Regions from separate parts of the Thalassobacillus sp. B23F22_16 genome, predicted to be linked through region 1. Evidence: riboswitches for the same ligand, from Rfam matches in the RefSeq annotation. Region 1 holds a riboswitch; the other holds the start of a gene.
What was found. A riboswitch is a leader RNA that binds a small molecule or an ion and turns the genes downstream of it on or off. The one in region 1 is predicted to bind glycine.

Region 1 (11,927 bases):
GGATGTGCTCTGCTCTTTTGTTGGTTAGGGATAAAAGTTAAGCTACTATAAATAATTATAAACGAAATTATCACTATGTCAATAGTGTAAATTACAAAGGGGAAGGCAATGGAAGACATTTTAAGAGCTTTAATTAAAGATCACCCGAAACAATCGATTGGGTATGATACATTCATTGATTACTCGCTGTACCATGAGAAATACGGTTATTATCAAAAAGGTGGGGTTAAAGTAGGGAAGGAAGGCGATTTCTACACCTCCAGTATGATCCATAAAGTTTTTGCCCATATATTTGCTGATTATTTCTATAATACAAGCCGCAGGCTGAACATGCCGTTAGCCATTTGTGAAATTGGCGGGGGAGATGGGACATTTGCCCGTGAGGTGATTAACCGCTTAAGCCTGACAACTAAAGACTTTACCTATCACCTGATTGAGAAAAGTCCCTACCATCGTGAGAAAATTAAGGAAGGAACAGACACCGATTACTTATCTTTATATCATCATTTGGACGAATTCAAAGCCAGAAATCCTTATTTCGAGGGGATCGTCTTCTCCAATGAGTGGCTGGACGCTCAACCCGTAAAAGTGGTGGAGATAAAGGATGGTATACCGATGGAAATCCGAATTGCACTGGATGAAAGTGAGGATTTTATAGAAATATATTATCCACTGACTGTTGAATTAGCTGATTTTGTAAAGACTTACAATCTTCCTTTAAGGGAAGAAGGTCAACGCATGGAAATTCCGGGCTACATGGAAACATTGGCAAAGGAATTGGACAGCATGTTACATAAGGGAGTTATTGTGACAGTGGATTATGGTTATAGGAATGCAGAGTGGCAGCATCCGGCTCGAAAAAAAGGAAGCCTTAGAGGGTATTATCAGCACAGACTTATTTATGATGTGCTTCAGTTACCGGGGATGATGGATATAACCCACCACCTGCACTGGGATGTATGGAAAGCTATCGGAAAGAAAATGGGATGGGAAAACGGTTTCATTATTAAACAAAATGATTTCCTCCTTCGGTCAGGGATTATGGATGAGCTGATTACCCATACTAATCCTGATCCATTTTCGGAAGAAAGTAAAAAAAATCGTGCGATTCGCACGTTGATAACAGGAGAGGGGTTTAGCGAAGCTTTCGATGTGGTTGTACAAGCAAAAAAAGTGACTATTCCCGCTATATAAAGAACCAGACTAAAAAATCTGTTATCCAATTAAGGATAACAGATTTTTTTAGTGGAATCCTGGTTGTAAAATGAAAGTGGTGTAATACGTAAACCCAATCATAAATACTGTCAGGTAGGCGCCGAATATGTACATATACATACGTTCTGACAGTTTTAAGTAGCTTACTGTAAGGAAAAAAGCCGTTTGAACTAAGAATAATAAAGCCGATTCATTCATGTCGCCCACATAAAACATGACGGTAAAGATACCAGTCCAAAAGGCAAGCACGCGGAACATACGATCCATGCTTTTCCCCCTCCTTTTCTTCGATGAAACTATCATAGATATTATAAACGACTACTTAGAGAATGTAAAATGAATCATCGAAAAATTGTCAGATTTGTGCTTTGTATAAACAGTTTGCACAACCATCCATCATATTATGCTCTTCTTTTAACACAATATCCTGGAACATCGCTTCAAACATGCCTTTTAGAAAATGACTATGCATCTCACACACCAGTTGTTTCTGATGAGAGGCTACTTCCTTGAAAGGACAGTTGTTTACAGTAAAAACGATCGTATCATCTGTCTGGTTATGGAACTCCGGAAAGAGCCCGGTCATTTCAGCTGCAGCTTTTAAAACTTCTGATTTTCCAGCACGATCTAAATGGCTTGCATGCGAAGCTTCCCTTTCCATCATTTCTTTACCAAATTTTTTCCCGGTTGTATAAAGTGCTTCCTGTCCGGCTTCCCCCATACCTGCAAAAGCTTCAAAAGCAATTTGAGCCAGTAATTGATAATCCCTGAAAGGGAAATGTAATTGGACTACTTCCTTGGAAAGGTTATAGACTCTGCTTGGTCTTCCGCCGCGTCCTGTTTTCTTAGTGTGTGAATGAAGCATATTGACGTCTTCCAGTTTTGATAAGTGGAGTCGTGCAACATTCGGGTGAATTTCAAAAGCCTCTGCAATATCCTGGACGGTAACATCTGCATTTTTTTTAACTATAAACTCATAAATATGAAAACGGGTCGGATCACTTAATACGTTAGTTATTTTCAAGGTCTGTTCCATGGACAGTCACCCCTCGTAATAGGTTTGCCCTCATTATAATATAAACAACATGCTTTGTTATCAAAAGGGAAAGAATGTTAAAAAACGTACACAAATTGAAAATATAAAAAAACCCCTTTTGTTCAAAATTAGTTTGACCCTAGGGATTATTATGGCATTTTGGGAGCATGCAGCATAGAGGGACAACAAAAACTCATAATATAAAGTGATGACCCGTCACGAATGCAAAGATTAAAAAACAGCAAAAAGAAAAATGCCTTGGGTTAGAGCTAACCTATTCCAAGACACTTTTCTTTGATAAAGCTGGGCTAGCTGGATTCGAACCAACGAATGACGGAATCAAAATCCGCTGCCTTACCACTTGGCTATAGCCCACTAATGATGATGTGGTCTTAGTTTGTACCTTTGGTTAAAATTTATACACGATTATTTAATAAAATTCATTATAATTCTGTCTCATATCTTCGATTTAAATTTTTTCTTGTTCCATCTTTAGTCAGGATCGATAGTTGAAGAAAGTAGGTTCGTCCTTCTATCCGTACATACGTAATATTAACTTCTCCATCCGGAAAAAAGTACGTGGTTTCGCCGCTTTCAGGCAGTTCTTGATTTTGCTTCGTTTCATCCCCAAACTTTGCCAGACCAGACTGGATTAAAGTATTGATGACGATTTTTTTAACATGCAAGTCAGTATTATATTGATGGTTTTGATATAAGTGAATGGATGCAGAAGTAACCGTCAGGAACATAAAAGCCACCAAGAAAACAAATGGGTATATAAACCCGTTAAGGATAGGAGGACGAGTAAGCCTGCAGGAGCTTTTCATATTCAGACCCTCCTTGGTCAGTAATTTTAATAACCAGCAGGTTATTACTTATAGTAAACTCCACATCCCTGACTCCTGTTAGTAAAGTTTCATGGCCACGCCCGCCAACCTGCCTTCGGATGGTAGTTCCATACTTCTCAATACTGATGATGTCACCATCTGGTGACTGGAATGTTATTTGAGTGTTTGTTACAGTTTTCAAGTCATTGTATGATAATTCATCGGAAAGGAAGTGGAAAAGCTGATGAATGCTAAGCTCCTGATTACGGTTGTCCATGGAGAGTAGTTGAAAGATAGGAGAGAGAAGGGCGGTCAGTAAGGAAAAAACCAATAGGCTGATAATTGTTTCTGCAAGCGTATAGCCGTTATGTCTCCCGGTATCCATTAAGACAAACACTTTCTCTCTTATTTTGTTTGCTTATCCATGTGGCACACCCTTTTATAAGCTCTCCATGTGATTTGAATGTTATCTCAATTACTGTAAAATCTTTAAGGCTGTAGCTTTTATCATTTGTAAGAGATTCATTTATTTCCCTTACTAATTCATTATGGAGAATAGATACTGCCTTTCTTTTATCAGCAAGATCTGCCTCTTCTAAATTTACTTTCATCAGAATCGGGAGGGTGCTCAGTAATATCATAAGCAGCAAGCCGAAAGCGAATATTACTTCCACTAATGTAAAGCCATTATATTTCATACATATAGCACCTGCTTTTTCCAAAGGGAAAAACCACCCTGTAGGATTTGCTGTTCGTTTTTATCCGCATACTGCCGGGACTATAAATAGTTCCATCAGAGGAAAAACGAACAGGCACTTTCAATGTTTGCAGTTCCAGCTTAATGGTATCGGGAATGGAACGCTCCAAAACTTTCCGCTCGGTTTTTGTTTCTAATAAAAAATATTTTTTCTGTGAAGGCAGGATCATCAAATCATAGAACGCCTGATTTGTCATCGATAGCTGCTGGGTAAGTAGCACGTCATCTTCGAATTGTTGATAAAACGTGTGAAAAGTATGAGCCTCGACAGTTTTACTATGAAAGGGGACTGCGATAGCGATTACAACACTGAGGGTTAATAAAACAATCACCGTTTCTATTAAGGTGTAGCCGTTCCTAGTTGACATAATTATATTCTAGCTTCCTGTATTCGTGGTTACTTCACCATCGACCACTTCAAGAATCTTATCATTAGGACACTTTGTTTGAGTGTCGGTTAAGTATTGTTCACTTACTAATTCTGATATATTTGCAGGTAATTTGTTTTCAGCGATATAATAAGCCTGCACTTGCGCTTCTACAAGCTTTACCAGACCGTCGCATCCTTTATCGCGTACCATCGAGTTATTATTACTGACATTCGGTATGGTAATGATTAATAATACGGAAATTATGAGCAGGACAATCAGCATTTCAATCAACGTAAAGCCTTTTTCGTTTTTGAACATATGGTTTACTTCCTCTCTATAGTTGGTTCATCCATTGATACATCGGCAGCATGATCGATCCATATATAAACAGGATAAAAACCGCAACGATGATAAAAAATATCGGCTGGATGAGTTCGAGTGTTTTGTTTAATTTTTGTTTTGTCATTTCGGTAAGCATTTCGGCAAGCACTGCTAGATCCCTCGTCATTGTTGTGATATCTGCAGTTTTATGAAATATGGTGGTCAGCTCTGCGCGGAATAATGGGCACTGATGGATGGCCTGGGCAAGTGTTGCGCCTTCTTCAAGCTGATGTAAGATATGCATGGAGTGATGTGCGAGCAGGGGATAATGATTTTGACTGCTAATCACATGTAAAGCCTCTTTTAGGGAGATTCCGGTAGAAAGAATCGAGTGGAAATGGGTAGCAAATAAAAATGTAAGTTTGATTTTTTGATAATCTCTTAAAAGAGGTATTTTTTCGAATAATTTAATTTGGCTTGTGATGGAAAGTTTCTTATGTTTTAACTTCCATACCAAAGCGAGGAAGGTGAAAGTGAGCAGAAACACTTTACTGGTATCAAAGACAAAACCGACTATATTCACAGCGATCTGCAAGCCTAAGCTTTCCTTGCCGGATTGGAACAAGTCAAGCAACGCTGGAAAGATCGTTTGATCAATGACGACCAGCATAATCACTAAAAAGATACTTAAAAAAATTGGATATCGAATCACCTGTTTGAATTTATCAACATAGGTTTTATCTAATTGAAGCATTGTACTGCATTGCTGGAAAACTTCATCAAGGTTACTGTGCATTCTGGCAAAATATAAAAAGGAGACGACATTTTTGGAGAAGCCTGATTTTTTTAGACAAACATCTATTGGTCGGCCATTTTTAAGTTCCTTGATTATTTCTGCAGTGATGTCAGCAAAGCGTTCATCCCAAGTCACTATTTCAAGGGCTTCGAGCAAAGGGTAGCCTTTCTTTAAAAGACGGCTCATCCTTTCTAAAAATTGTAATTGAAGCGGATAAGATAAATTTTTATTAGCGGGATTAGGAAAAAATTTCGTAAGGAAGGTATCCATAGGCATAAGCTTTTCTCCTTAAATGATCAAACGAATAAAAGGATGATTGGGAAGGGATCATATGGTGATGAATCGCATGTTGCAGAAGATCCCCATCCAACAGCTCCATAATAGCCGCTCGTCTAGGCAAGTGGGCTGCGGCGGAAATTGGCACAAGCTGCTGGGAAGCGATAGAGATTAATGTTTGTTCTAAATCAATGGTTTGTATCCCCATTTCTTTCAACCTTAATATGGTTCCGAGTGCATCTTTTGCATGCAAACTGGATAGGACCAGATGACCGGTGTGAGCAGCGTGAAAAGCAAAATGTGCTGTTTGCCTGTCACGTATTTCTCCTACCATGATTAAGTCAGGATCATGCCGCAATGCAGCTTTCAAACCCGCATCATAAGTGATGCCGGCTCGTTCATTTACTTGGACTTGGATAATGTTTTCCATATCTTTCTCGATCGGGTCTTCCAAAGTTATAGCCTGGTAGGAATTTTCTTTGATCAATGCCTGGATGAGGGCGTACAGAGTAGTTGTCTTGCCACTTCCGGTCGGGCCTGTGAATAAAATCATGCCACTTTGATGACCGAGCCATCGTTTAATTCGTTGATATTGAGAGGGAAAAAGGAATAGATTGTCCAGGGAAAGGGAATCCGTCTGAGGAAGAATGCGGATAGCGAGACTCTCGTTTGATTGAATAGGGAGCGTGGAAAGTCGTAAAGAGTAAAGGTGTTCTTTGTTTCTAAAAGAAAGGGAACCATTTTGAGGTTTTTTAATTTCTCCAATATCCATCCCGGAGGAGAACTTGTAGTAGGAAAGTAATTTGGCGTAAACTTGGGTGGAGATGGCAGAATGGAAAATTCGTTTTCCGTGGATTCTAAAATGAATATCGACCTTTTGATGATAAGGGGAGAAATGCAGGTCAGAAGCAGTGGATTGGATAGCGGCAATCAGCAGCTGGTTGGATAGGTTGGCAGTTGCACTCACTTGAATTTATCACCTCACAAATACTGTTTAGTTACATATTTCGACAAAAGTCTTAAAAATCCTGCTTATATTAAAAAAATATTTACAAAGGGGAGAAAAAATATATGAAGACCATTTATTTGATAGGGTTTATGGGGAGTGGAAAAACGACCGTAGCGGAAATATTATGTGAGAAGCTTGATGTCCCTTTAATTGAAATGGACAGTTTAATTGAAAAAAGGGAAGGGAGAGCAATTAAAGAGATATTCGCTGAAAAGGGCGAAGCCTATTTTCGTCAATTGGAAACTTCTTTGCTTGAAGAGATACCTTTGGAAAATATGGTGGTTTCCACTGGGGGAGGAGCTCCAATAAATTCGATCAATCAGAAATTAATGCGTAGGGGTACCGTTATTTTCCTTGATGCCAGCTTCCAGGTAATCCAGGAGCGGCTGTCACAAGATGAAAATCGCCCCTTATGGAAAGGAAAAGAGCAGGAAAAAGAGCGTCTTTTACAAGAGCGCTGGCCGGTTTATCAGCAAGTTGCAGATATTACCATCGATGTCGAGGATAAGTCACCGGAAAGCATTGCAGACGAGATTCTGAATGTATGGAAGTAATTATTTCAGTTCATACTATTAATGATTATATCTTCACTAAGGGTGAGCTGAATGTCCGGAAATGATTACGTTAAATATGTAACAGAAGAGTTCGTCCGCTATATGAATTTAACTAAAGAAGAAAAGCATAACCGAAAAAGGCAAAAAATTAAGCAGCCAAAACGGAACAAGTGGTTTGGCATGTTACCATTTGCCATGAAAATGCTTTTTAATCGCCATAAATAAGGCTGTCTCCACTGGAGGCAGCCTTATATTATGATTTGATTGGTGGTAGGCTGGGAAAAATAGAACAACCCGCCATTGATAACATCTACGGTAACTTTGGGGATAAACCTTCCTTTAAGAGCTTCGAGTTCCTGTTCCAGCAATTTTCTATCTTCTTCATTTTCTTCCTTGAAAAAAGCAGACAGCAACTGCTTTTCTTCGTGTAATGCTTCCATCGCCTGACTAGCCCAGCTACGGTCCTGACTTTCAATATGATTGTGAACATAACTGACTATCCGCTGATAACCACTTGGTATCCGAATCAACGGGGTCATGGGAAAGGTGAAATCAGATATTGTAGTTTCTAAAGGGTAATTTTCTATCCGTTCCATAAAAGAAGGCACCAGGGTTCCGTGTATAAGGTTCAGGCCTATTGACAAGAGTTCATCTTTTTTTTGCTTCCCGAAGTAACTGATTCTCAAGTTAGTGACCAGCCATGGTACCAAAGGGCTTTGTTGATCTGTAATGGTAACTGCTTCATAAAGTTTCGTAAACCGGCAGTTGTCCTGGAGAAAGCGGTATAACTGACGTAAACGCGGGGAACCGGAATGGATATACTCCCCTTTTTCTTCGCTAAGGTCAGGGTTGGTAATCAGCGTGAGTGACATGGGGTCACCTTGCCGGCCCATCTTTTTGATGTAATGCCAGTAAAATGGCCTGTTCATAAGTGCCTCGTCCATTTTGTCGGTCAACTGAATGACCAGGCGTCCGTGCTCATCTGAAAGAATAGGACAATCGTATTCATGGAAAAAACTTCTGATAAACTGTTCATGTGCGGCAGCTTCTTTCACGATGATGACCTCCGTTCTGCTTCAGAATGAGAAGAAATGACAGAGGCAAGGTTGTTCAATTTTATTTTAGCCTCACCGTAACTGGATGACTCGGAATAAATCGCCTCTATTTCGTGGCCCAAATCTTTGATGTCCAAGTCTTCCAAAATATGATCCAATTCTCCAATGGCATTTTCGAATAAACTTATTTTATCGTATAACAAGTTCAGGATATGCTCTTCTATCGTATTTTTGATAGCGAAGTTATAAATTTGCACATTCTTTTCTTGACCAAATCGGTGAATACGTCCTATTCGTTGTTCCAAACGCATCGGGTTCCATGGGAGATCATAATTGATCATGTTTCTACAAAATTGTAGGTTAATCCCTTCTCCAGCAGCTTCTGTCGCGATCATGACTTGTGCATGATCACGGAACAATTGCTTCATCCAGTCCTTTTTACTTCGTTTAAAGCCGCCACGAAACGGTACCGAAGATATCCCATGCTGCTGTAGGTACCATTGTAAGTAATATTGGCTGGCGCGATATTCGGTGAATACAATGAATTTTTCATCAGACTGTTGGATGATCTCCACCATACGTTTTGCTTTGGCATGGTGGGGGAGCTGTTCTACCCCTGAAATTAAATCATGTAAAGGACCAGTATTTTCCGGATCTCCTAATTTATCATACATTTGCTTGCTGGACAGGTAGCAGGCTTCCCGGGAAGAACAAAGTTCTTTCGCCAATGTAAGATAAGTGAAAGATGGATGGGTTCCCTTAATTGTCTCAAGTTTCTCGTAAACTTGTTGTTCCTCTTCCGAGAATTCGATCCACTCTGTCTTGACCATACGCTTTGTATCCGCAAGGCCTGTATCCTGTCTGCGGTTGCGGATCATCACCTTGCTGATCAACTTTTTTAAATGAAGGTTTCCATCCAGGTTGCCCATTTTCTTTCCATATTCCTTTTTGAAGGAGGACAAATCTCCAAGATAGCCTGGCTTTAAGATCGAAACTAAGTTAAATATATCGGTTATCCGGTTTTGTATAGGAGTAGCAGTTAACAACAAACAATACTTTTTCTGCACAGCTTTGACGAATTGATAGTTTTTGGTAGCTGGATTTTTCAATTTGTGTGCTTCATCAATGATAATCAGATCATAGGGAATGGACAGGATTTCACTATAATGAGGGTCTTTTTTCGCCATATCTATGGATGTAACCATAATATCAGCATCTTTCCAGGCGGGATTTTTCCGCGGAGCATATGCCTGGATATAAAATTTTTCATGTAATTCAGTGACCCATTGATTAACAAGCGATGCCGGTGTAAGGATCAGTACCTTATTGACCATTCCACGAATCAAGTATTCTTTCAAAACCAATCCGGCTTCGATTGTTTTTCCCAAACCTACTTCATCAGCAAGTATCGCTCTTCCCTGCATTTGATGAATAATTTCTTCCGCCGCTTCTTTCTGGTGGGGAAGAAAGTCGATATGAGGCAGATGACTTAAAGCTACGAGTCCTTCAAAATCGGGAACTGAAGAGGCTTTCGCTGCCTGGTAAGTAAGTTTAAACTGATTCCAACTGCTGATTGCATCAGGATTGGCCGCCTCTTTAGCTAATTGTTCCCCATATTTTTCGTCTAATAAAATTTCCATTCTATAGAAGCCTTCCTTTCCCTGTGCTCTGCTATCAGATAAAAGGTTCAAAATTATTTTTAAAACCTGATGGAGCATGTGATATAATGTTTGTGACAAAATGACAGATTTTTCACAGCTTTTATTGGCTAGTATGCCCAATTGAAAAATAAATACTATCAGCGAATGATCACAGGGGGAGAGACTACGTTTGTAGCGCCGAAGGAGCAAACATATAGCATGTGAATCTCTCAGGCAAAAAGACCCCTGTGTGACGCACCTCTGGAGAGTGTTCAGATTTGTGAACCACCCAAGAAGCAAGCCAGGTTTGTAAAATGCATTGAATGCGTTTACAATTCCGGGTGAAACTTTCTGGTGAACGGACAGAGTATCCCATACATAGCCGTGGGATATCTGTCTGTTTTTTTATACAAACTAGTAGAGGAGTGTTCGCATGGCTGATTTGAAAAGGACGCCGCTGTTTCCAGAATATGAAAAGCACGGTGCAAAGACGATTGATTTTGGTGGATGGGATTTGCCTGTCCAATTTTCTGGAATCAAGGATGAACATGAAGCGACTCGAAACAAAGCAGGACTTTTTGATGTTTCTCATATGGGAGAAATTTTTGTGGAAGGACCCGAAAGTGAGAACTTCTTACAAAAAATGCTGACGAATGATGTTTCAAAATTAGAACCCAAAAAAGCACAATATACCATTATGTGCTACGAAAATGGTGGAACGGTCGATGACTTGATTGTATATCAACTGGAAGAGGATAAATATTTGCTAGTCGTCAATGCTGCAAATGTAGAAAAGGATTATCAATGGCTGGAAGATCATTTAATTGATGGTGTGTCCATAAGAAATGAATCTGATGCATATGTTCAACTGGCTCTTCAAGGTCCAATTGCTGAGAAAGTACTGCAAAATCTGACTACTGTTGATTTATCAGCAATCAGATTTTTCCGATTTGAATTTCCTGTTTCTTTTGAGGGTGTACCAGATGACGCTATTGTCTCAAGAACCGGATATACCGGAGAAGATGGTTTTGAAATTTATATATCAAAAGAATCAGGTCCCCTTCTCTGGCAGAAGATTCTTCAAGCCGGCGAATCTGAAGGAGTCAAACCGATTGGCTTAGGAGCAAGAGACACGTTAAGGTTTGAAGCCAATCTTGCTTTGTACGGCCAGGAGCTCTCTCCTGAAATATCTCCACTTGAAGCGGGGTTAGGATTTGCTGTCAAGTTGAAGAAAGAAGCAGACTTCCTTGGTAAGGAAGCTCTTTTGAAACAGAAGGAAAACGGCCTGGAACGGAAACTTGTTGGAATAGAAATGCTGGACAAAGGTATTCCTAGAACGGGATATAAAGTTTTATCCGGAGAAAATGAAATCGGATTTGTAACGACCGGTACGCAATCCCCTACATTAGGGAAAAATGTCGGCCTGGCCTTACTTAATATAGACTATACGGAAGTAGGGACTGTGGTAGAGGTACAGGTGAGAAAGAGAAGATTGAAGGCGGAAGTTGTAAAGACACCATTTTATAAACGCGGATAATACAAACAGGGCAGGGGGATTTATCATGGAGTTTCGTTATTTACCGATGACGGAAAAAGATAAACAGGAAATGTTAGATACGATAGGAATCAATAAAACTGAGGAGCTATTCGAAGATATTCCTGAAAAGGTAAGGTTCAAAGGGGAATTGGGGATCAAGCCTCCTTCAAATGAATATAAACTCACAAAGGAATTGACCGAATTGGCTAATAAAAATGTCAATTTGAAGTCACATACTTCCTTTCTCGGAGCAGGAGTCTATGATCACTATATTCCGTCGGTTGTAGACCATGTGATTTCCCGGTCAGAATTCTATACTGCTTATACCCCTTATCAGCCGGAGATTTCGCAAGGTGAATTACAGGCAATCTTCGAGTTTCAGACCATGATTTGTGAGCTCACTGCAATGGATGTCGCAAACTCCTCCATGTATGACGGCGGGACGGCTCTGGCAGAAGCTGTAAATCTTAGTGCTGGTACAACCAGAAAGAAAAAAGTGATTGTATCAAGTACGGTTCATCCTGAATCACGTG
Region 2 (11,927 bases), on a different contig from region 1:
ATCCTGACCCCTCCCTTACGAATAAAAACTTTTCCGCAAAACGTCTAAATACTCATCAAATTCCTTCCAGTATGGATCAAAGTCGAATGTGGCAAAATTCGCTCCATAGAGCCGCTGCTTCATTTCATTCTGATAGCCTTCGATAGCCCAGCGAATCAACCGGAACGCTTTTTCCACATCGACATCGTCCCGGAACAGGGAATAGTTGATATTCTCATACATGATTTCGTTCCCTCTTTTCTGAAGCTGTTCCATCCGTGGCTTCAACCTGTCAGGAATCGACTCCTGATCGAGCATGAATGTCCCACTGAACCGGAACAAATCTGGATGCTCCAGGAACGCCTTCATTTTCACTCGTGCAGCATGCTTGAACCGCTCGATAAAATCCCGCTCGCCCGGTTCGATCCGCTGTAAATAATCTTCCATAATGACATCGAGCGTGTATTCGATGAGATATTCATAGAGACCCTGTTTGTTTTTAAAATAATAAAAAAGCATTCCCTTGCCGATTCCGGCTTCTTTTACAATGACATTGGTCGACGCCTGCTCAAAACCTTTCTCAGCAAACTCACGGAATGCCGCATTCAAAATTTTTCTACGTTTATGATCGTCTAGATTGATGAATTTCGTTGCGATGGTTTTGCCCCTCCTTTTCACCAATATATAAGCATTCAGTCTATTTTAGACCACTCTGGTCGATTTAATTGTACTCCTTTTCGACCACCATGGTCAACTTAATTTTTCTATTAAAAGTGTAAAGGAAAAATTAATAAGATTAATTCTATGTAAAGGAGGGTATACCACTTGCAGAGATTTAAAATAGCCACGATTGTGTTTACTTATGGGTGAAAATTTGTTAAATTGAACTATTATGTGAGTGATGAAAGATTAACAGGAGGTCCAACACGATGAAAGATTACAAGAATCTGTTGAAAAAGGGCTGGCTATTCTTTCTAGTAGCTGTCCTGTTCCTATGGGGTAAAACCTATTATGCTTTGAAAACAGCTTTCAAATTAGATATTGAAAATAGTACGCAGCAATTTATTCTGGCAATTGCACCTATCAGTTCGATTTTGTTTTTCCTGGGATTATCCCTGCTGATTCCTAAAAAGATACGGAATAAAGCGTTTATGACAATATATGTCCTGATGACATTTGTGCTGTTTGCTAATGTTGTCTACTTCCGTTTCTTCAGCGACTTTATTACACTGCCGGTACTGATGCAGTATAAAAACTTTGCTGAACTCGGAGGCAGTGCTCAGGCATTGATTCAGCCGATAGATATCATCTACTGGATCGATGTGGCTATCCTGATCACCTGGCTCGTAACTAGAAAAGTCAAACCGGCGATGCGGTTCAAAAAGCGCACGGTTGCGATGCTTTATGCCGCAGTCATTGGTATTGCAGCTGTCAACCTCAACCTGGCAAATCAGGAACGCCCGGAGCTATTAACCCGTACATTCGACCGTATGAAACTAGTAAAATTGCTTGGAATCTATAACTATCACATCTATGATAGTGTCGTTACCGCTAATGCATCTTCCAAGCGAGTATTTGCGGACAGCGATGAATTGACAGAAGTGCTCAACTACGTCAATGGCCAGCAAGGAAAAATGGGTGTACAAGGTGAATATTTCGGCAAAGCCAAAGGTAAAAACGTTGTGCTTATTTCCCTGGAGTCCACGCAGAACTTTGTTATGGACTATAAAGTGAACGGACAGGAAGTCACACCTTTCCTGAACGATCTGAAAGATGACAGTTACTATTTCTCTAACTTCTATCACAATACAGGTCAGGGAAAGACTTCCGACTCAGAATTCCTCCTAGATAATTCTATGTATGGCATGTCACGGGGTGCTGTTTTTACAACAAATGCCAACAACGAATACAACGCGACCCCGGAAATTATCAAAGAGGAAGGCTATACACCAGTGTCGTTCCACGGAAACAATGACTCGTTCTGGAACCGGGATGTCATGTACAAATCCCTTGGTTACGACCACTTCTTCTCTAAAAGTGAATATGATGTCAACGAAGAAAACTCGGTTAACTATGGCTTGAAGGATATTCCTTTCTTTGAACAGTCCATGCCAATGATCAAAGACCTGGACAAGCCATATTATGCAAAGTTCATTACACTGACGCACCATTATCCGTTCATTTTGAACAACGATGAAGATGTAATGATCGATCCTGCCGAAACTGGAGACGGTACGGTAGACCGCTACTTCCAGACCATGCGTTATCAGGATGAATCAGTGAAAAAGTTCATGGAAATGATGAAGGAACAAGGCGAATATGAAGATACGATTTTCATTATGTATGGTGACCACTATGGCATTTCTGATAACCATAACCGCGCCATGGGCGATCTGATGGATAAGGAAATTCGCACATTTGAAGAAGCGCAGTTCCAGGAGGTCCCATTGATCATTCACATTCCAGGTGAAGAAGGTAAAGAAATGAAGACCGTCGGAAGTCAAGTCGACTTGAAACCGACAATCCTCAACCTACTTGGAATTGAAGCAGGAAACGACGTCCAGTTCGGTGTCGACCTGTTTGCGAAAGACCGCGAGGATATAGCGATCTTCCGTGACGGCACGGTCGTGACTGATGAGCATGTCTATTCTGCCAAGGATGGTTCCTGCTATGACAAAGAAACTGAAGAAGAAATCGATGGCGAAACCTGTGCTCCACTAAAAGAAAAAGCAGAAAAAGAGCTGGAGTATTCCGATAAAGTCGTCCACGGCGACCTGCTCCGTTTCCTGGATCAGAACCAGGACATTGAAGGAAAATAATCGTGTATGAAGCCAAGAAGCACCACCTGCAAGTTCAGGTGGTGCTTCTTTTGTCTCTATTAAGTGGGGCGGTATCTCTTTTAGTAGTGCGATTGTCTCTCTTCTAATTATGGCGTTCTCTTATATGCTTGATAGTGTCACTCTTATTTTCGAATTTGTCTCTCATAATTAAAAATTTGTCACTCTTACGACCTATGCTGTCTCCCATCCGGCTATTATCTCTCTTATAGGGGTGAAATTTTAATGTTTTTGTTTTGCAGCATGTGGTACAAAAACCCCGCAACCTGAATGAGGCTCCGGGGCTACTCCTTTTATAGACGATACGTTTTTTCTTCCCCATAACCGAGAACGTCTACAGTTGTGTCAGGATAGTCCTTCAATAACGCTTCCAGTTCTTTATCCCTGTCTACCATATAAGATATCACCGGAAATGCCGCTACGAGGCCGTCAAACGTTTCTTTCGATGCAGCTTTTTCTTTCGATGGGAACGTGTGGCTTGGTATAACCGTTTTCACATTCAAAAGATGCTCCACTACATAGGCCGCTTCTTTCGGATTCATCGTAAAATGGCCACTCGCGGACAATATGGCCATATCCGGCTGATAGACGTCCTGTATCAGCTTCATATCCGCCATCATAGCTGTATCACCGGAATGGTATAGCGTGAGGTCATCCTCAAAATCAAAAATATACCCGCATGGATCCCCAGCGTAGATCGGCGTGCCTTCCGTTTCCCCATAGGAACTCGTATGTCTTGCGGCTACCATCGTCAGTTCGGCATCTGCCACCTGGAACTGGCCGCCGAAATTTAATGGCATGACATTCTGGCAGCCTTTTTGAATCAGAATCATCGCCAACTCATACTGTGCCACAATCAGTACGTCCGGTTTTGCCTGCGTCAGCCGCTCCAGCCCGCTGGTGTGGTCAAAATGGCCATGGGTAAGAACAACGGTGTCAATCGTAGCTAAAAACTCATCCGTCTGATAATCCTCGGGACAGCCAGGGTTCATTTCGAAAAACGGGTCAATCAGAAACTTCGAACCCCCATTACTCGTCAACACATACATAGCATGACCCAGTCGTAACACCTTCACTTGCATCCCTCCATTTTGGTCATCTGTTATGACTTGGACTAAGATGGGAAGTTATTACTTTGTTGTAAACGCTTTCTTTATTTTACCACAAAAAGACCCACGGATGGGCCGTCTGCTACCTTTCCTCCTGGTCACGCTTTCGGAAAAGCTTCCGCGATTGCTGCAAAAATCTTTTCCATTAACGTAAGGATCGCGCCCACGATTCATCCTTCCTGGAAAATCACGCTTCGACATTTTTTCGTGACACCGCCACCGTAATTGCCGTAAACAAATAACCTAGCAGCAATAAACCGGTATAAACAAAGGAGTATCCGCTCGGTACAAACAACAGAGACACCACTTCCACGAAGGTCAAGTCAGCAAAAACTCCAAACCCTGCTCCCGCTGCACCTTGTTCCAAGCCGGCAAATCCGCCTTTACGAAAGAAAAAGAAAGCCGTATTGGCAAGCAGGTATCCGAACAGACCGACCAGGCATAAGCGACATTTAGAAAGTTTATATCCAATTCCAAAGATTATTCCCAATAACAAAAAGATCATAGGATAGAAAAGCATCAACGTCTCGATGGCACCCACATGTTTCACCCCGTTATTTGGAATTCATTTAATTACAATTATTTCAAATAATGGCATATTTCTCAACACTATTTTCCATTTTCAGGTTCAAAGCAAAAAAAGAGGCTGCCTGTTTTAGCAGCCTGATTATAATTCCATGGTGCTGGTAATCTCGGTTTCCTCCAATGCCTGCGTGGCCAGCCGGTCCGCCTCCCTGTTCCGTTTTCGGGATACCACCTGGTACTCCGGCGTAATGCCAAGCTGCTTGAATTTATCTTCAATTCGATCCGCCCATTTGGACAATTCATCTTCCAGGCATGGCCATTCGCCATTCAACTGGTTGATCACCACCTGGGAATCACCGACGATTTTCACATCGATATGATGGACGCCGAGAAAATCCAGTTCCTGCAAAGCCAGGTGGAGTGCCGCGTACTCCGCTTCATTGTTCGTTTGCAGTTCATCGACGAGAGCATTTTTCCGGAGGCGATAAGACTTGCCATCCTGCTCATAATAAACAGCGCACCCGAGCCCCGACTTTTTTGTTTTCAAATCAAAGCCGCCATCAAAATAGACGGTAATGTTATGCGGTTCTGTTTCAATTCCTTTCATAAATTCCTTTAATTCTTTCAAGCTCCACGTGTGATCCTTAGGATCGATAAACGTAAAGCTCCTGGCCCGGCCGGTCTTTTCTATATCGTCGGCAATCATAATCGCCTGCCCTGCCGGCATTTCTTCAGAAGTAAACGCACTTGTCGTCCCCTTCGGTGTTTTGTAAGTAAATTCAATCCGTACTTTCATCTGCCAACCCACCTTTTCCCTGTTAGTTTATTTATGACCCTATTGATAAGTCATTAAACTATAATAAGTTTTGACAATTTCTAAATAATGGTGTAAATTACCCAATGTACGAACAATTAATATATCAAAAATAAAATCATTCGCTTTTAGGAGTGTTAACCATGGAAAATGTATTTGATTATGAAGATATTCAACTGATTCCCGCAAAATGTGTCGTTAACAGCCGTTCGGAATGTGACACAACAGTTCAGCTAGGCGGATATACATTTAAGCTCCCGGTCGTGCCAGCCAATATGCAGACCATCATCGATGAAAATATTGCTGCCACACTTGCAGAAAATGGCTACTTCTATATCATGCACCGGTTTCAGCCAGAAAAACGTCTGACTTTTATCAGGGACATGCACGATAAGGGGTTGGTTGCTTCCATCAGTGTAGGAGTTAAACCGGAAGAATACAACTTCGTCCGCCAGCTGTCCGAAGAAGACCTTACTCCGGAGTTCATCACCATCGACATCGCCCATGGGCACGCCAATGCTGTCATCGAAATGATCCAGCACATTAAAGAGCATTTGCCAAAAAGCTTCGTCATCGCCGGCAATGTCGGAACACCGGAAGCAGTCAGGGAACTGGAGCATGCTGGTGCTGATGCAACCAAAGTAGGTATCGGTCCAGGTAAAGTATGTATTACCAAAATAAAAACCGGCTTCGGGACAGGCGGTTGGCAATTGGCAGCACTAAGGTGGTGTGCAAAGGCGGCAAGCAAGCCCATCATTGCCGATGGCGGTATCCGCACCCATGGTGATGTAGCAAAATCCATCCGCTTCGGTGCGTCGATGGTCATGATCGGCTCTCTTTTTGCAGGACATGAAGAATCACCTGGGGAAACATACGAACAGGATGGAAAGCTTTATAAAGAATACTTCGGCTCCGCGTCTGAATTCCAAAAAGGCGAGAAGAAAAACGTCGAAGGCAAAAAAATGTATGTCGAGCATAAAGGCTCCTTGAAGGATACCTTGCTCGAAATGGAGCAGGACCTTCAGTCCGCCATTTCCTATGCAGGGGGGACCAGCCTCGATGCTATCAAGCATGTCGACTATGTTGTCGTAAAAAATTCGATTTTTAACGGAGACAAAGTTTATTAGAAAACTCGTCAAGCGCTGATGTCGATCGCTTAGTATCTTCTCTCAAAGAGAAACTTATCTTAACCTATGATAAAAAGAGCGGGCTCATCCCCGCTCTTTTTTATACCGTATATATGTCGTGACTTGGCAGCTCGAGCATCGTCAACTTCCCGCCGTAGGCGGCACCGGTATCAATATCAATCTGATCTTCGTAATAAGCAATCTCCCGGACTGGCGTATGCCCGTGAACCACTGTCTTTCCAAGACCGATTTTTTCCTCGTGCCGTGTCCATAACAACGTATCCTCATCCTGTTGTTCCAGTGGGGTCTCCGGTTCAAGACCCGCATGGACAAAAATATAATTGTCCGTTTCGTAATAAAGATGGAGGTTCTCTTCCAGCCACTGTTGATCTTCCTGGACTTCTTCCATCCTTCCTTCGTATGATTGGATAGTCGTGGCTGCACCGTTCATTTTCCAAAGTTCCATTGCTTCTCGATCTACCTTGGAACGAATGAACATATCATCATGGTTGCCTTTGATTGCCACCGCACTGTCATTTTCCACCAGCCGTTTCACTTTCTCTATCACTCGCTTCGATGAAGGCCCCCGGTCAATATAATCTCCAAGCAGGATCAACTGATCTTCCTGTGGATCATATTCCGCCTTGTTCAGCACTAAATCGAGCTTATCCGCTTCCCCATGTATATCGGAAACTACAAGATATCGCAACGTTGTTTCCTCCTTGTTTGTCAACTTGCAGTAATTTACTGAATCTCCCATATTGCACTATTTCCTATTTCAGCTAATTGAAACCTCCTGTCACCCTGTTATATGACACGGGGTATGCAAGGGATGGTATGCATGTTATACTGGTTTAATACTTGGATAGGGAGCTTAAATCCAGGGCCAAGTTGAGAAGGGTTTCGCATCAACTTGGATTAGAAAGGGGTACAATCATGCAAATTAAAGTAATGTGGATTAATTTTCACAAAGCAAGCGAACTCGACCGCCCCGAACTATTTCAACGAATGGATGAAATTAATCTGGAAAATGATCAAAAAGAGAAAAAAACATTAGAAGAACTAGCGAAAGACAAGCTTTCCGAACAATTCAATATACCGGTTAAAGAAATCCAAATCATTGAGTACAAAGTAGCCGATGAAATAACAAGTTGATAGTGATATATAACGAAAGAGACGGCCATGCGCCGTCTCTTTTTTTATGGCCTTCAAAATTGCTGTAATCAGCATTTCCAATTATACTCCTTGAATACCCAGTACCTTCCAGCCTTAAAACCTCTTTTTTACGTTTGGCTCTAAAAAGGTATCTTTATGGACTTCCAGGAAAAGATAAAACCGGAGGGATGAATATGCCAGAGAGAATGTTGACGATTGAAGAGTTCAATGAACTGTTGAAGCATTGGAACGGAGAAAAAATAAAAATATCCAAGCATGAGCTTGATGACGTCGATACGACATTTTTGCAGATCGATTCGGTCTCGTATCGAACCAAAACAAGAAGGATGGACGAATATCAGCCGATGCATACCTTATCATTGAATGGACAGGGAGAGATCACCCTGGAGGCAGGCGGTTCCCAGCCATTGCCGGATGCTTCCTACGAAATTCCCCTTGAAGATACCACACTGTATCGCTATGATGACGGGTCGACCTTTACATTGGCTACGGAACGGGGAACCTATACCATTGAAATCATGGGAAAGAACACATAAAAAGAGGTCTCTTCTATAATGGGAGAGACCTCTTTGCTGTTACTGATAGTTGTCTTCAAAATTCTGCATGAATGCTACAAGGGATTCGACGCCCTCTTTTGGCATCGCATTATAAATGCTCGCACGCATCCCGCCAACTGAACGATGGCCTTTCAGTGTTTCCAGCCCCTGCTCTTTTGCCTTGGTTAAAAAAGCAGCATCCACATCAGCCGACGGACTGACAAATGGAATATTCATAATCGACCGGCTGTCTTTTTCAACCGGTGACGTGAATAGTCTGGATGCTTCAATCTGATTGTATAAAAGCTCCGCTTTCTCGCGGTTGATCTTTTCCATTTCGGCAATGCCGCCGAGGTCCTTCAGCCATTCGAACACAAGCTTCGCCATATAGATAGCAAACGTCGGAGGCGTATTGTATAAGGATCCTTTGTCACTGTGCGTCTTGTAATTGAGCATCACCGGACAGGATTTAGACGCTTTGCCGATTAAGTCTTCCCGAACGATGACTACAGTCAGGCCGGCCGGACCAATATTTTTCTGGGCACCGGCGTAAATTACACCGAACTTCGATACATCCATCCGTTCTGAAAGAATATTCGACGACATATCAGCAACGAGCGGTACATCACCAGTGTCCGGGATTTCCGTAAACGCCGTTCCTTCAATCGTGTTATTGGTCGTAATATGAACATAATCTGCTTCCGAATCGATCATGCTTTTCTCGATCTTTGGAATGTACGTAAAATTGGCATCCTCAGACGAGGCGATCACCCGAACATCGCCATACTTCTCCGCTTCCTTGATCGCCTTTTTTGACCAGGAGCCCGTGTTAACATAGTCTGCTTTCCCGTTTTCGCCAAATAGATTAAGCGGCACGGCAGCAAACTGCTGGGAAGCGCCTCCCTGTACGAACAATACCTTATAGTTATCCGGGATTTCCATCAGGTCACGCAGGTGCTGCTCCGCTTCCTCGATGATTTTTGTGAACAAGGCAGAGCGGTGGCTGAGCTCCATCACCGACATGCCAGACTCCTTATAATTGGTCAACTCGCTTTGTGCCTTTTCCAATACGGGCAGCGGCAGCATCGACGGCCCCGCAGAAAAATTATATATACGCTTCATTTCAACTGACCCCTCACTTCCTATGTAGTAGGTTGACAACCGTTAATATGGCCACACCCTTTTATGCGTTAAACTATAAAAAAGAGAGACCGGGGTACCCCAATCTCATCGTGTTCAAAGGTTTATGTAACCCTTCTGTCCTTTTGCCTGAGATTATGAACCCTTCGGCGCTGCACAGATTGTGCATCCTCTCCAGAAGCCGCTCCTGCTATAGTATCACCCACAGCATTCTTAGCTTTTTCTATTATTCATTTTGTCAGAAAAATCAGTGATATGCCTGGATTATATAGCATAGCTTCGAGGTTAGCAATAGGGGAAAACCTGGCGCCTAATAATGATAACGTTTACTTTCCTGCTATTAAAGGATTCCTGTTTATTGAAAAAATTAATTCCATGCCGGGCCTTATACTAGACAGTTTTCAGGCTTGCTGGACAGCTTGGACGCATACTAGACACACACAGAAATTTACAGGACAATTCCGGAATATTACTAGACAGTTTTGAAAATAAACGAGACAGAATCAAGAATTAACCAGACAATTATTTCATTTACTAGACAAGTCACCCCAGCCAGGCAGTGTCGTTCAAATGCCAATCGAACCACCGTCCGTGCCCATCTGTCTCCCCCACTGTTTCCACATAGCTTTTCCCGTTGATAAAATAATCAAGATGGAGCTTCCTGTCCTCGATATTATTATAGATGTGGAACACATCCCGCTCCCGCCCGATGGCGGTGACTTTCTGCAGTAGCTCCTCTTTCACCTCTCTAGGCATTTGGTTGGCGACATGGGTGTGAAAAATGCAAAGCGTGCTGGCCGATGGTGCGTTAGCTGCAAGCTCCTCTAGTAGCGACACGCCGTCTCCTTCGACCAGGGAAGGAGGATTTTCGCGGAACTGACGCACAGCCTTCTCAAAAATCTCCAGCCTCTCCCTATGTTCCGGCCATATCAGTGCTTTCAGCCACAGCGTTTCCTCTCCGTCTGTCAGGTCACTGACATGGAGATCCACGCCTGTGCGGAAAGCTACTGGAGGAGCGTCAGAAAGAAGATCCGGCATGCTCCCCTGTCTTACTTGCGAAGATAACTGGAGCGCAGAAGCATTATTCCCATATGTAAGATGATCACCATAATTATATCCGTATTGGTCCCAAAGCAATTGGAGCCCGGCGCTAGTGCCTATTTCTATCAGCGACAATGGGTTCTTTGTTTTCTTATGTATATGACAAAAAACAGGATAGAGGTAAGCACAGCGTCTGACTTCATTTGTCTGCACGAGCTTTTTCCCCATCAATTCCATGAGCGACCGCCTATGGCTGCGACAAAAGTCTAAAAAATGGGGAAACACTTCTTCAGGCGATTCCGGCTTTTCCGTCAGGCTTGGATAATACTTTCGCAGCTCGTGCTGTTCTCCCGATAACAGGAGATAATGCACCGCGCCAAATAAGAGATTAGGGATGGGCTGGCCTTCCCTCGCATGCGAGCTTAGTTCCAATACTTCCTCGTTATCTGCTACATTTATCGCCAACTGTTCATATAAAGGACTGGATCCTTTGCATTCCAACTCCGCAAAATCCATAAACTTAGCCGCTAATTGCTTCACACTGCCGGCCTCCTTTTTTATTCAAACGTTTCCGCTGTAGCAATCAGCTCTTCGTCCTCGAGCGCTTCCGCATCTTCACTCGCAGCTGATTTCAATTGGTAATGGACACCATTCTTTTCCCATAGCAGCATACGGCTGCCTTGCGCATTTTCGTAAAAGAAACCCTTCTGGCCCTCACCGAATTCGATTTCATCAAATAAATTGCTGCCTGGTGATTCCATTTTCGCGTTAATCACTTCCAATTCCATCGACTGCCCCTTTGTCCCCTGAAAGTTAGCAACAAAAATCGGCTGGTCCGGTACAAAACTTTCCACTTCGAGCGTGTCGACTTCCATCGGGACTTCAGCCGGCAGCTCATAATCAAAATCGACAGCTCCCAACTCATTCGTGATTTTTTCCTTATCATAGGACTGCATGTCATACCCTGTGGAACAAGCAGCTGTCATTAAGACGATCATTAAAACTAAAGCGAGTTTTTTCATGTTGACTTACCTCCAATTACATCTTTACGGATTCCACCTTATTATAGCTTTTCTTTTTCAAAAGCTCATCTATTCCCCAATATATCATGGCGATCGGAAATGCAAACAGATAAACGACAATCGACCAGACGGGGATCGCAATCATTTTGTAAATCAGATAAGCTGCCACTATATGCAGGAGCAGCGAGAGGGATGCTGCGTATTTCAAGTTACGTGTTATTAATTCGATTAAAACCGACAAAGCAGCCCCGCCGGCTATTAAAAAAGGAAGTACATGAAGCAGGGTAAAAAAAGTGACAGGTGTGCCTGCCGCATAGATAACGACCGTAAATATAGTAGTATAAAACCACGCTTTCCATTTTCTCCGGAGCATTGGATCACCACCTTAATTATAAAGCAGCTGTTCGAAACTAGTGGCAGCCTGGTAAAACCGTTTATCATAGTTTCCATCGGAATCAACCGTCCAGCTGGTTGCCAGCACGCTGTGACAGTAGCCCCAGAGCATCAGCCTTTCTCTGTTTAAATGAAGTATACCTGCAAAAATATCAATACGACCTTGTATGACTGGCAGCGTCTCGGTCTCAGGCAGTTTATTCAGTAAAAACTGAATCACGTCATATT

Region 2: another riboswitch for glycine. It lies ahead of serC (3-phosphoserine/phosphohydroxythreonine transaminase); the one in region 1 lies ahead of gcvT (glycine cleavage system aminomethyltransferase GcvT).

What each region holds. Positions count from the first base shown of each region.
Region 1 is NZ_JBIEKD010000029.1:3,129-15,055, reverse strand. Features, by position in the region: gene ACGTNI_RS17385 (SAM-dependent methyltransferase) at 109-1,194, shown strand; gene ACGTNI_RS17380 (DUF2626 domain-containing protein) at 1,243-1,482, opposite strand; gene ACGTNI_RS17375 (helix-turn-helix transcriptional regulator) at 1,571-2,251, opposite strand; tRNA gene ACGTNI_RS17370 (tRNA-Gln) at 2,555-2,626, opposite strand; gene ACGTNI_RS17365 (hypothetical protein) at 2,695-3,000, opposite strand; gene comGF (competence type IV pilus minor pilin ComGF) at 3,038-3,463, opposite strand; gene ACGTNI_RS17355 (hypothetical protein) at 3,444-3,800, opposite strand; gene comGD (competence type IV pilus minor pilin ComGD) at 3,766-4,203, opposite strand; gene comGC (competence type IV pilus major pilin ComGC) at 4,213-4,524, opposite strand; gene comGB (competence type IV pilus assembly protein ComGB) at 4,541-5,599, opposite strand; gene comGA (competence type IV pilus ATPase ComGA) at 5,562-6,566, opposite strand; gene ACGTNI_RS17330 (shikimate kinase) at 6,671-7,162, shown strand; gene ACGTNI_RS17325 (YqzE family protein) at 7,214-7,387, shown strand; gene ACGTNI_RS17320 (YqhG family protein) at 7,411-8,217, opposite strand; gene ACGTNI_RS17315 (DEAD/DEAH box helicase) at 8,214-9,857, opposite strand; glycine riboswitch at 10,023-10,113, shown strand; gene gcvT (glycine cleavage system aminomethyltransferase GcvT) at 10,291-11,394, shown strand; gene gcvPA (aminomethyl-transferring glycine dehydrogenase subunit GcvPA) at 11,420-11,927, shown strand, end outside.
Region 2 is NZ_JBIEKD010000001.1:2,690-14,616, forward strand. Features, by position in the region: gene ACGTNI_RS00010 (ABC transporter ATP-binding protein) at 1-2, opposite strand, end outside; gene ACGTNI_RS00015 (TetR/AcrR family transcriptional regulator) at 16-657, opposite strand; gene ACGTNI_RS00020 (LTA synthase family protein) at 909-2,798, shown strand; gene ACGTNI_RS00025 (metal-dependent hydrolase) at 3,110-3,892, opposite strand; gene ACGTNI_RS00030 (hypothetical protein) at 4,113-4,466, opposite strand; gene ACGTNI_RS00035 (ribonuclease H family protein) at 4,593-5,246, opposite strand; gene guaC (GMP reductase) at 5,408-6,391, shown strand; gene ACGTNI_RS00045 (metallophosphoesterase family protein) at 6,492-7,100, opposite strand; gene ACGTNI_RS00050 (hypothetical protein) at 7,328-7,546, shown strand; gene ymzB (protein YmzB) at 7,741-8,103, shown strand; gene serC (3-phosphoserine/phosphohydroxythreonine transaminase) at 8,143-9,225, opposite strand; glycine riboswitch at 9,351-9,431, opposite strand; gene ACGTNI_RS00065 (DUF2332 domain-containing protein) at 9,787-10,824, opposite strand; gene ACGTNI_RS00070 (hypothetical protein) at 10,842-11,306, opposite strand; gene ACGTNI_RS00075 (hypothetical protein) at 11,323-11,679, opposite strand; gene ACGTNI_RS00080 (aminoglycoside phosphotransferase family protein) at 11,692-11,927, opposite strand, start outside.